One region of the Bradyrhizobium sp. RT6a genome, then DNA from elsewhere that is predicted to be linked to it. Evidence: predicted binding sites of a transcription regulator. Region 1 holds the regulator's gene; the other holds the start of a gene.
The links. Region 1 encodes LexA, which represses DNA repair genes until DNA is damaged. Its sites were predicted from a motif close to TGTTCNNNNTGTGTTCNG; they were not measured.

Region 1 (4,418 bases):
TGATCGGTCCGTTTGAAATAGGAGTTGGCGAATTTGGTGAGGATCACGGGGTGGCCCGCGGCCCAGGCCTTGCCCGGAAGTCCCTCGTCATATCCGAAGTGGAGCTCTTCGCTGACGGCCTTGAACGCGGACAGCCCTTCGTCGTAGAGGCCGCCGCCAAACTCCAGCCGCATGCGCGTCCGATCGGGCACCCAGAGTTCAACGACGCGAAGGAAGGTTTTCATCGAGCGTGTCCGCCGTCTCAAGCCCTGACAGCATCGGTCATTTGGCTGCGAAGCGGACGTTCAAACTTCAGGCAGGGCGGCTCAAACTTCGTGCGGCGGAGAGGTGTAAGGGCTTGGTCCATCCGATTGGATTTCGCGGACGCAAGCCACACCATCTCGCCGGCCGCGGCCGGCGATGGCAATTCAATCCTGACCCCCGACCTCCTAGCCGGAGGCGGCTGTGTCAGCCGATCGGCAGGTGCGTGACGGTCGGCGGCCGGTCGGCGATGATCTGCGCCTTGTGCTCGCGCTCGGCCACCGACTGAGTTACCGGCAGTTGCAGCACGGTCGCGCGCTGGCCTTCGACGAGCTGCGTCACCAGCACATATTTGCCGTCCGGGAATTCGATCGCATCATGATGGCGGTCGGGAATGTGCGGATCGATCTTGCCGAACTTGCCCACGCGGGAATTGATGGTGCGCGTCCAGATCCAGCGATTGTCGTAACGGACGTCGTCGGCGAAGGCGAGCTCCGTCCCCGGCAGCAGGCAGACGGCAACAGACGGATCGGCTGCGGAGGCGAAGCCGCGCGTCGAGGTGCCGCGGAAGCTTGTCGTGACGATCGTCTCGCCGACTTCGGCGGGGCGCGACGCGACGGCATGCAGGCTGTAGTCACACATCGGGTGCTCCTCATGCTGGGATAGCTACCCGCGTCTCTTATCGAGGCGCAGGCCTCTATCAGAGTGGAAGCACGAACGCTCTGCTTGGTTATGGGCAAATCTGCGGCTGGCTTCTGCAAGCTGCGATCACATTATCTTTCCCGAATTCAATAGGAACAAAGCCCGTTGCGATGCATTCGGGAGGCGCATGCGCGAACATTGCCGGCTTGTCTGCAATGGTAGAACTTGATCGCTGGCCGGTGTTTCCTCGAACACTCGAGACGCGGTGCCGTTTCCGTGGGCATCGCGAGGAGCCAGCGCCGGAGGAGGGGCCGGATAGTCTGTGCAGAACCAGAACGACTATCCAGCCGGAGCGGACGATGATCCGCTCCAATCTCTGACCGGCGATGCCGGTGGAAGCGCGCGAGGCGCCAAGCACTTCCGGTATGAAGCACTTCCGGTATCAGTACTTCCGGTAAAGCCCGATCAGCTTGCCCTGAATCTTCACCCGGTTGGGCGGCAGGATGCGGACCTCATAGGCCGCGTTGGCGGGCTCGAGCGCGATCGATGCACCGCGACGGCGGAAGCGCTTCAGCGTCGCTTCCTCGTCGTCGATCAGCGCCACCACGATGTCGCCGGTATCGGCGCTCTCGTTGCGCTGGATCAGTGCCATGTCGCCGTCAAGAATGCCGGCCTCGACCATGGAATCGCCGCGCACTTCGAGCGCGTAATGCTCGCCCGAGCCGAGCATGTCAGGCGGTACGCTGATGGTATGGCTGCGGGTCTGCAACGCCTCGATCGGCGTGCCGGCCGCGATGCGGCCCATCACCGGCACCGCAACGGGACGCTCGCCCTCGTCAGCCGGCAGGCTGGAGCTCGCACGCACCTTGCCGAGATTGCCCTCGATGACGCTCGGCGTGAAGCCGCGCCGGCTGCCTGCGGCTGCCTGGAGCTCCGGCAGCTTAATGACTTCAATCGCACGGGCGCGGTTGGGCAGGCGTCGGATGAAGCCACGCTCCTCGAGCGCCGTGATCAGGCGATGGATGCCCGACTTCGAGCGCAGGTCGAGCGCATCCTTCATCTCGTCGAAGGAAGGCGGCACGCCACTTTCCTTCAGACGTTCACTGATGAACCGCAGAAGCTCGTATTGTTTGCGCGTTAACATCTCGACCAAAGTCCCCCGGTTGATGTCGTCCGATTCCGAGACGCTGAATTCGGCTATATGCCGCTACATGCTCGAAACAAATCATGAACGGACACTATATGTTCGATACATGTTCCGCAACTGCTTAATTTACCGTGAACAGAGCAAAGTTCGCGGAACGCGCGTTGCCGAGGCGCTCAGACGGGGAGCCGCAATACTTCGCAAGCCGTGCCGGCTTCGGCCTTCGGCGCAAACGGAGCGCGCACGAGAAGTACCTGTGCTGCAGCGAGATTCGCAAGCAGCGAAGAATCCTGATGGTTGACGGGAAGAACGACGCGTGTGCCGTCGTCACGCTCCTCCAGATGCGCGCGCAGATAGTCCTCGCGCTGGTCGTTGGCGCCGACGTCGCGGCCGAGCACGGCGCTTTCACGGCGATGGTGAATCACAGAACGGCCAGACAGGGCGCGAATCAGAGGCACCAGGAACAGGAAAGCGCACACGTAGGACGACACGGGATTGCCCGGCAGGCCGATCACACCCATTGTGCCGAGCCGACCGTGCATCATCGGCTTGCCTGGCCGCATCGCGATTTTCCAGAACGCCATCGCGATGCCTTCGTCCCTCAGTGCCTGCTGGACCAGATCGTGGTCGCCGACCGATGCGCCGCCGGTCGTGATCAGGATGTCGGCGCCGCTCTCGCGGGCGCGGCGAATGCCGGCGGTGGTGGCCTCCAGCGTGTCGGCGGCAATACCGAGGTCGATGGTCTCGGCGCCCTCCCTGCGGGCGAGCGCGTGCAGGGCGTAGCCGTTGGAATAGACGATCTGGCCGTGACCGGGCGTGGTGCCCGGCATCACCAGCTCGTCGCCGGTGGCGAGAATCGCGACCTTCGGACGCCTGAAAACGGCAAGGTGCGGATGGTTCATCCCGGCGGCGAGCGCGAGGTCGCGCTCGGTGAGACGGCTTCCCTTGCGCAGGAGCACGTCGCCCTCGCGGAAATCGACGCCGGCGGGACGGATGTGCCGTCCGGCGATCGCGGCTTCCTTGATCGTGATACGCTTGCCGGCGGCGACCGTGTCCTCCTGGATCACGACGGCGTCCGCGCCACCGGGAACGACGCCGCCGGTGAAGATCCGCACGGCCTCGCCGGCGCCGACCGTCCCCGCGAACGGTCGGCCTGCCGCGACTTCGCCGATGACGGTGAGCTCCGAATCGATCGTCGCGGCATCGGCCGCGCGCACCGCGTAGCCGTCCATCGCGGACATCGCCTGCGGCGGCTGCGTACGTCGCGCCGCGACGTCACGCGCGAGCACGCGATGGTAGGCCTCGTCGAGGGAAATCATGTCTTCCGGCAGCGGCTCTGCACCCGCCAGCACTGCGGCAAGCGCGTCAGAAACCGGCATCAAGGCCACGGCGAAAACTCCTGCTCGGCACGTTCGGGCGAATGTTCCGCAAGTCTTCTAGCCGAGCGCGGGCGCGGAGGCAAAAACGGCTGAACGGGCGCAGTCATTCCCGCCGCTTCATGTTGTTCCGGAAGCCGGGATCAAGCGCGTCGCGCCATGATCCGAAGGAGGTTACAGATCGGCAGGATAGTGGTCATGGTAAGACGAGAACGACGTGCGCCCCCCGGCCTGTATCGATCAGCTCCCTGCCTGCCCGGGAGTTACGTCGGGCGCCTTGGGTCCTTGATCCTTGTCGGGTAGCGGATCGGCTTGGGATTTCAGGTCGGCGGCCTTGCTCACAAGCTTGGCGGAAAGGTCCGAATCTGAAGTTGTCCTGGCGAATTCAAGAAGAAGAGAGGCTTGCTTGGTGAGGTAGGTTTTGCCCAGCACGATGATGCATCCGTCCGTAGAAGTCCCAACGGACTCTAAGAGTCCGGAAGGCGGTATTCCGTTCCCGGAACTCTGTACAAAAATGCACAAAGTGATCGGGTTCCTCAATTCCTTCAAAATTGGTCCCGTCGGGCCGTGCCGCCGTGGGTTTCGCGACAAGGGCTCCTCGTCAAATGCCCAATGCCTTCAATGCGTTCCCGACGTCACGCGGCGAAGTCACATGCACGGCCGTCAAGCCGCGCGCCCGCGCTCCCTCGATGTTTTCGGCAAGATCGTCGAAGAACACGATGCGCCCGGCGGGTACGCCGATCGCTGCAACGACGTGGTCGAAGGCCTCCGCATCCGGTTTGCGCAAGCCGATGCTGGACGACAAATAGAGCTCGCGGAAATGGCCGAGGAGGTCGGCATATTCCCTTGAGAAATGGTCCACGTGCGGCCGGTTGGTATTGGAGAAAGCGTAGAGCGGCATCTGCTTCGCTGCCCGCGGCAGCAGCTCGGCGATGTCAGGCATTTCGCCGGCGAAAATCGCGTTCCAGCCTTCCAGGAACTGCGCGTCCGAAATGCCGATTCCGAGCGAGGCTCGC
Region 2 (4,418 bases), 870 kb from region 1:
GCTTCGTCCAGCAGCTCCATGTGCCATTCGGAATTTTCCTGCAGCTTGCGGGCGATGCCGGCGGCCATGTCGGCGCAGACGCTGGTCATCTCCTTCCAGGCCGAATCGCGATCGGCAAATTCCGACGCCTGGTCGGCACAGCCGGAATAGCTGCCGTTCCGGATTCGAAAAAAGTAGAGCGGCATGGTTCGCACCGATCGCGCCTGATGGCTCAGTCCCCACGGCCATAATCGCGGGCAGTCCAATCCCAAACCATCGGCAGATCAATTCCGGGCGGCTACGGAATAGCCCCCATGGACGCCGCGCGCCCTGCTGTCATGGCGGCTGCAGCGCGCAGGGGCGCCATCCCGCCGACGATCTCGGTCCGGCCGTTCAGGCGGTTTCGCGCCCGATCGCCTTCAGCTCCCGATCGATGCGCCGGCCGCCCGGCGGCGGCGCGAGGCCTCTCCCGTGGTTCTCCGGCCATGAACAGAGTTCCTGGACCGGGCAACGGCGTCGTCCGGCGCGCGGCGGCATGTGCCTTGCTTGGCCCGATGAGGCTAAGGAACATGGGCGCATCATGCTGGGCATTCCCCGCCGCTATTCTCATTTCGTGTTCGGAATCATCCAGTCCGGACTGACCTCGCTGGTCGCCGCGGGCATCGCCAGCCTTCCCGCAGGGAACGCGCTGGAGTTCCTCGCGCATTGGCTGGTGTCGTGGCTGATCGCATGGGCGGCGATGCTGCCGATCGTGCTGCTGGCGGCGCCTGCGATCCGCGCCTTCTCGCTGCGGCTGACGCAGGAGGAGGGCGGTTCGCAAACCGGCCGGCCGGCATGAAAGTCGGCATGAAAACCGGCATGAAAAAACCCCGCTTGGAGAGCCAAGCGGGGAAAAGGTTATTGGAGGCTGAGGTGCTGGGCTGCAACACCATAGCCGGACGACCCTAGCCGGCTCAGCTTACGACAGCCTGACAAGGCCTGACGGCGGCAGCGAAGGCCCAGAGCTCGGGGCCGCACACTGGCCCTGCACCGGTCCCAATTTCGACATCCGTTCGCACAACTCAGGACACAACCGCAGGCGAGATTCCGCAGCGACGGTGCTGCCATGGGGGAAACGTGGCGTGCCGGCAACGGGGTGGCATCATGGACAACGTAGAGCGGTCATTCGCCGCCGCGACGGCGGCTGGCTTCGTAGTGCTGGTGATCGGCATCGGGTTGCTGGTTCTGCTGTAGGCGGCGTTGGGTGCCGGGACACGGGGTCGAAAGGCCCATGTGCGCCTTTCAAAAACGCGAAAACAACCCCATGCACAGTAGCCCGCCTACAAATTCCATCGTCCAATCAACGGTTTATTGGTAGTATTTAGATACCGTATCGGCTCGGATTCGCCTCCGCGGCCATCCGAATCCTGAATCCCGATTCCCGTGCCAATCTGCTTGAAATCAACAGGCGGCCGCTCCGGCATCGTCGCCGGAGCATTGCCGCTGGCGAACACCTCCATCGCCCCACGAGTCGCAAGCGGGCCTCGGTCAGCTCCTAAACCCTCGTCGTGGCGGCCTTATTGAAGCTTGATCGCGTCCAGCGGCAAATGGAGCTCGGCGGCACGCTCTTGGCGATCTTTCTTGCGGAACTCGTTTTCCTTGCGCTCGAACTTGATCATCTCCTCCCGCGCCGCCTCCAACAGCGGATTGCGGCGGGTCGTATCGTGATGCGTGTTGTTCGTCATGACTGAGGTCCCCAGAGTTGCGGTCCCATCCAAGAGAAGACCGCAGGCCGCAAAAGGTTCGGTGCCGCAGGATTACGGAATTCTGACGGCGCGCAGCTCATCCGTCTTTGATGCGCGTCAGGCAGCGCCATAATCCGCAAAAGAACATATTGCGAACCTAGAACAAATAGGGTACATTGTTTTTATCGCCGCGCCGCCTCGCCAGCCGTTTGTCCCTCTAGCGAATCCTCGCCATAAGGAGCACGACCCAATGTCCACCACTGCCCTGCGTATCGTCGAAGGATCTTCCATGGACAAGAGTAAAGCTCTGGCCGCCGCGCTCTCCCAGATCGAGCGGCAGTTCGGCAAGGGCTCGGTGATGAAGCTCGGCAAGAACGACCGCTCGATGGATGTCGAGGCGGTCTCCTCGGGCTCGTTGGGGCTCGACATCGCGCTCGGGATCGGCGGCCTGCCGAAAGGGCGCGTCGTGGAAATCTACGGGCCGGAATCCTCGGGCAAGACCACGCTGGCGCTGCACACGGTGGCGGAAGGGCAGAAGAAGGGCGGCATCTGCGCCTTCATCGACGCCGAGCACGCGCTCGACCCGGTCTATGCGCGCAAGCTGGGCGTCAACATCGACGAGCTCCTGATCTCGCAGCCGGACACCGGCGAGCAGGCGCTGGAAATCTGCGACACGCTGGTGCGCTCCGGCGCGGTCGACGTGCTGGTGATCGATTCGGTCGCGGCGCTGGTGCCGAAGGCCGAGCTCGAGGGTGAGATGGGCGATGCGCTGCCGGGTCTGCAGGCCCGCCTGATGAGCCAGGCGCTGCGCAAGCTGACGGCGTCCATCAACAAGTCCAATACCATGGTGATCTTCATCAACCAGATCCGCATGAAGATCGGCGTGATGTACGGCTCGCCGGAAACCACCACCGGCGGCAATGCGCTGAAATTCTATGCCTCCGTCCGCCTCGATATCCGCCGCATCGGCGCGATCAAGGAGCGCGACGAAGTGGTCGGCAACACCACCCGCGTCAAGGTCGTCAAGAACAAGCTGGCACCGCCCTTCAAGCAGGTCGAGTTCGACATCATGTACGGCGAGGGCGTCTCCAAGATGGGCGAGATTCTCGATCTCGGCGTCAAGGCCGGCATCGTCGAGAAATCCGGCGCATGGTTCTCCTATGACAGCCAGCGCCTCGGTCAGGGCCGCGAGAATTCGAAGGCGTTCCTGAAGGCCAACCCCGACATTACCGCCAAGATCGAGACCTCGATCCGCCAGAACTCCGGCCTGATCGCCGAGCAGATTCTCGCCGGCAGCCCCGAGCGTGACGCCGACGGCGAGGAGCCGGGAGACGAGTAAGCTTCAACGTTAAAGTTTTTCGCGAGGAGCGGGCGCTGAGGACGTTGAGTTGCCGACGTCTTCGGCGCCTGTTTCGTTTTGCGTGGGGTGATGGGTTTCACTTCGCTCTACCCATCCTAAGAAGCTGAACTGACAAACGAGCGGCTGTGGCGATGGGATCGCGAGAGCCGCTCATTGGTCGCGCCCTATTCCTACTCCGCGGCCTCCGCGTAATCGCTCACCGGCGGACACGAGCACACCAGATTGCGGTCACCATACACGTTGTCGACACGCCCGACCGGGCTCCAGTATTTGTCGGTGCGCGAGGTGCCCGCGGGGAAGCAACCCTCGGCGCGGGTGTAGGCGCGCTTCCAATCGTCATCCGCGATGTCGTGCACGGTGTGCGGGGCGTGGCGGAGCGGCGACGCCTCGATCTTGAAGCGGCCGGCTTCGACCTCGGCGATTTCTTTCCGGATCGCGATCATGGCATCGCAGAAACGATCCAGCTCCGCCTTGGATTCCGATTCGGTCGGCTCGATCATCAGCGTGCCCGGTACCGGGAAGCTCATGGTGGGCGCGTGGAAGCCGTAGTCGATCAGGCGCTTTGCGATGTCGTCGACGGTGACGCCGGACGTCGTCTTCAGCGCGCGGGGGTCGACGATGCATTCATGCGCGACGCGGCCCTTCTCGTTCTTGTAGAGAACCGGGAAATGCGCATCGAGCCGTGCTGCGACGTAGTTGGCGTTGAGGATCGCGATCTCGGTGGCGCGCTTGAGGCCTTCGCCGCCCATCATCAGGATGTAGATGTAGGAGATGGTCAGGATCGAGGCTGAGCCGAACGGCGCTGCCGAGACCGGGCCGACTGGCGCTTTCCCATCCGTCACGGGGTGACCCGGGAGGAACGGCGCGAGATGCGCCTTGACGCCGATCGGTCCCATGCCCGGGCCGCCGCCGCCATGCGGGATGCAGAAGGTCTTGTGCAGGTTGAGATGGCTGACATCGGCGCCGTAATCGCCGGGCCTGCTAAGGCCGACCTGCGCATTGAGGTTGGCGCCGTCGAGATAGACCTGGCCGCCATGGCCATGCACGATGTCGCAGATCTCGCGGATATGCTCCTCGAACACGCCATGGGTCGAGGGATAGGTGATCATGACAGCGGCGAGGTCGTTCGAATGCTTTTCGGCCTTGGCGCGGAGATCGTTGACGTCGACGTCGCCGTTCTTCTCGCAGGCGACCACCACCACGTCCATGCCGACCATCGCGGCCGAGGCCGGATTGGTGCCGTGGGCGGAGGAGGGGATCAGGCAGATCTTGCGATGCGTCTCGCCACGCGCCGCGTGATAGCCGCGGATCGCGAGCAGCCCGGCATATTCGCCTTGCGCGCCCGAATTCGGCTG

Region 2: recA (recombinase RecA) is a predicted target of LexA. The motif match lies at 1,862-1,879, and genes of this name have one in related genera.

What each region holds. Positions count from the first base shown of each region.
Region 1 covers NZ_JBEPQC010000002.1:1,306,123-1,310,540, forward strand. The annotation lists gene ABIC03_RS16185 (GAF domain-containing protein) at 1-224, opposite strand, end outside; gene ABIC03_RS16190 (hypothetical protein) at 448-882, opposite strand; gene lexA (transcriptional repressor LexA) at 1,325-2,026, opposite strand; gene ABIC03_RS16200 (molybdopterin molybdotransferase MoeA) at 2,203-3,414, opposite strand; gene ABIC03_RS16205 (hypothetical protein) at 3,643-3,834, opposite strand; gene ABIC03_RS16210 (HAD family hydrolase) at 4,004-4,418, opposite strand, start outside.
Region 2 covers NZ_JBEPQC010000002.1:432,719-437,136, forward strand. The annotation lists gene ABIC03_RS11810 (DUF6894 family protein) at 1-185, opposite strand, end outside; gene ABIC03_RS11815 (DUF2798 domain-containing protein) at 560-817, shown strand; gene ABIC03_RS11820 (hypothetical protein) at 1,536-1,703, opposite strand; gene recA (recombinase RecA) at 1,954-3,042, shown strand; gene gcvP (aminomethyl-transferring glycine dehydrogenase) at 3,234-4,418, opposite strand, start outside.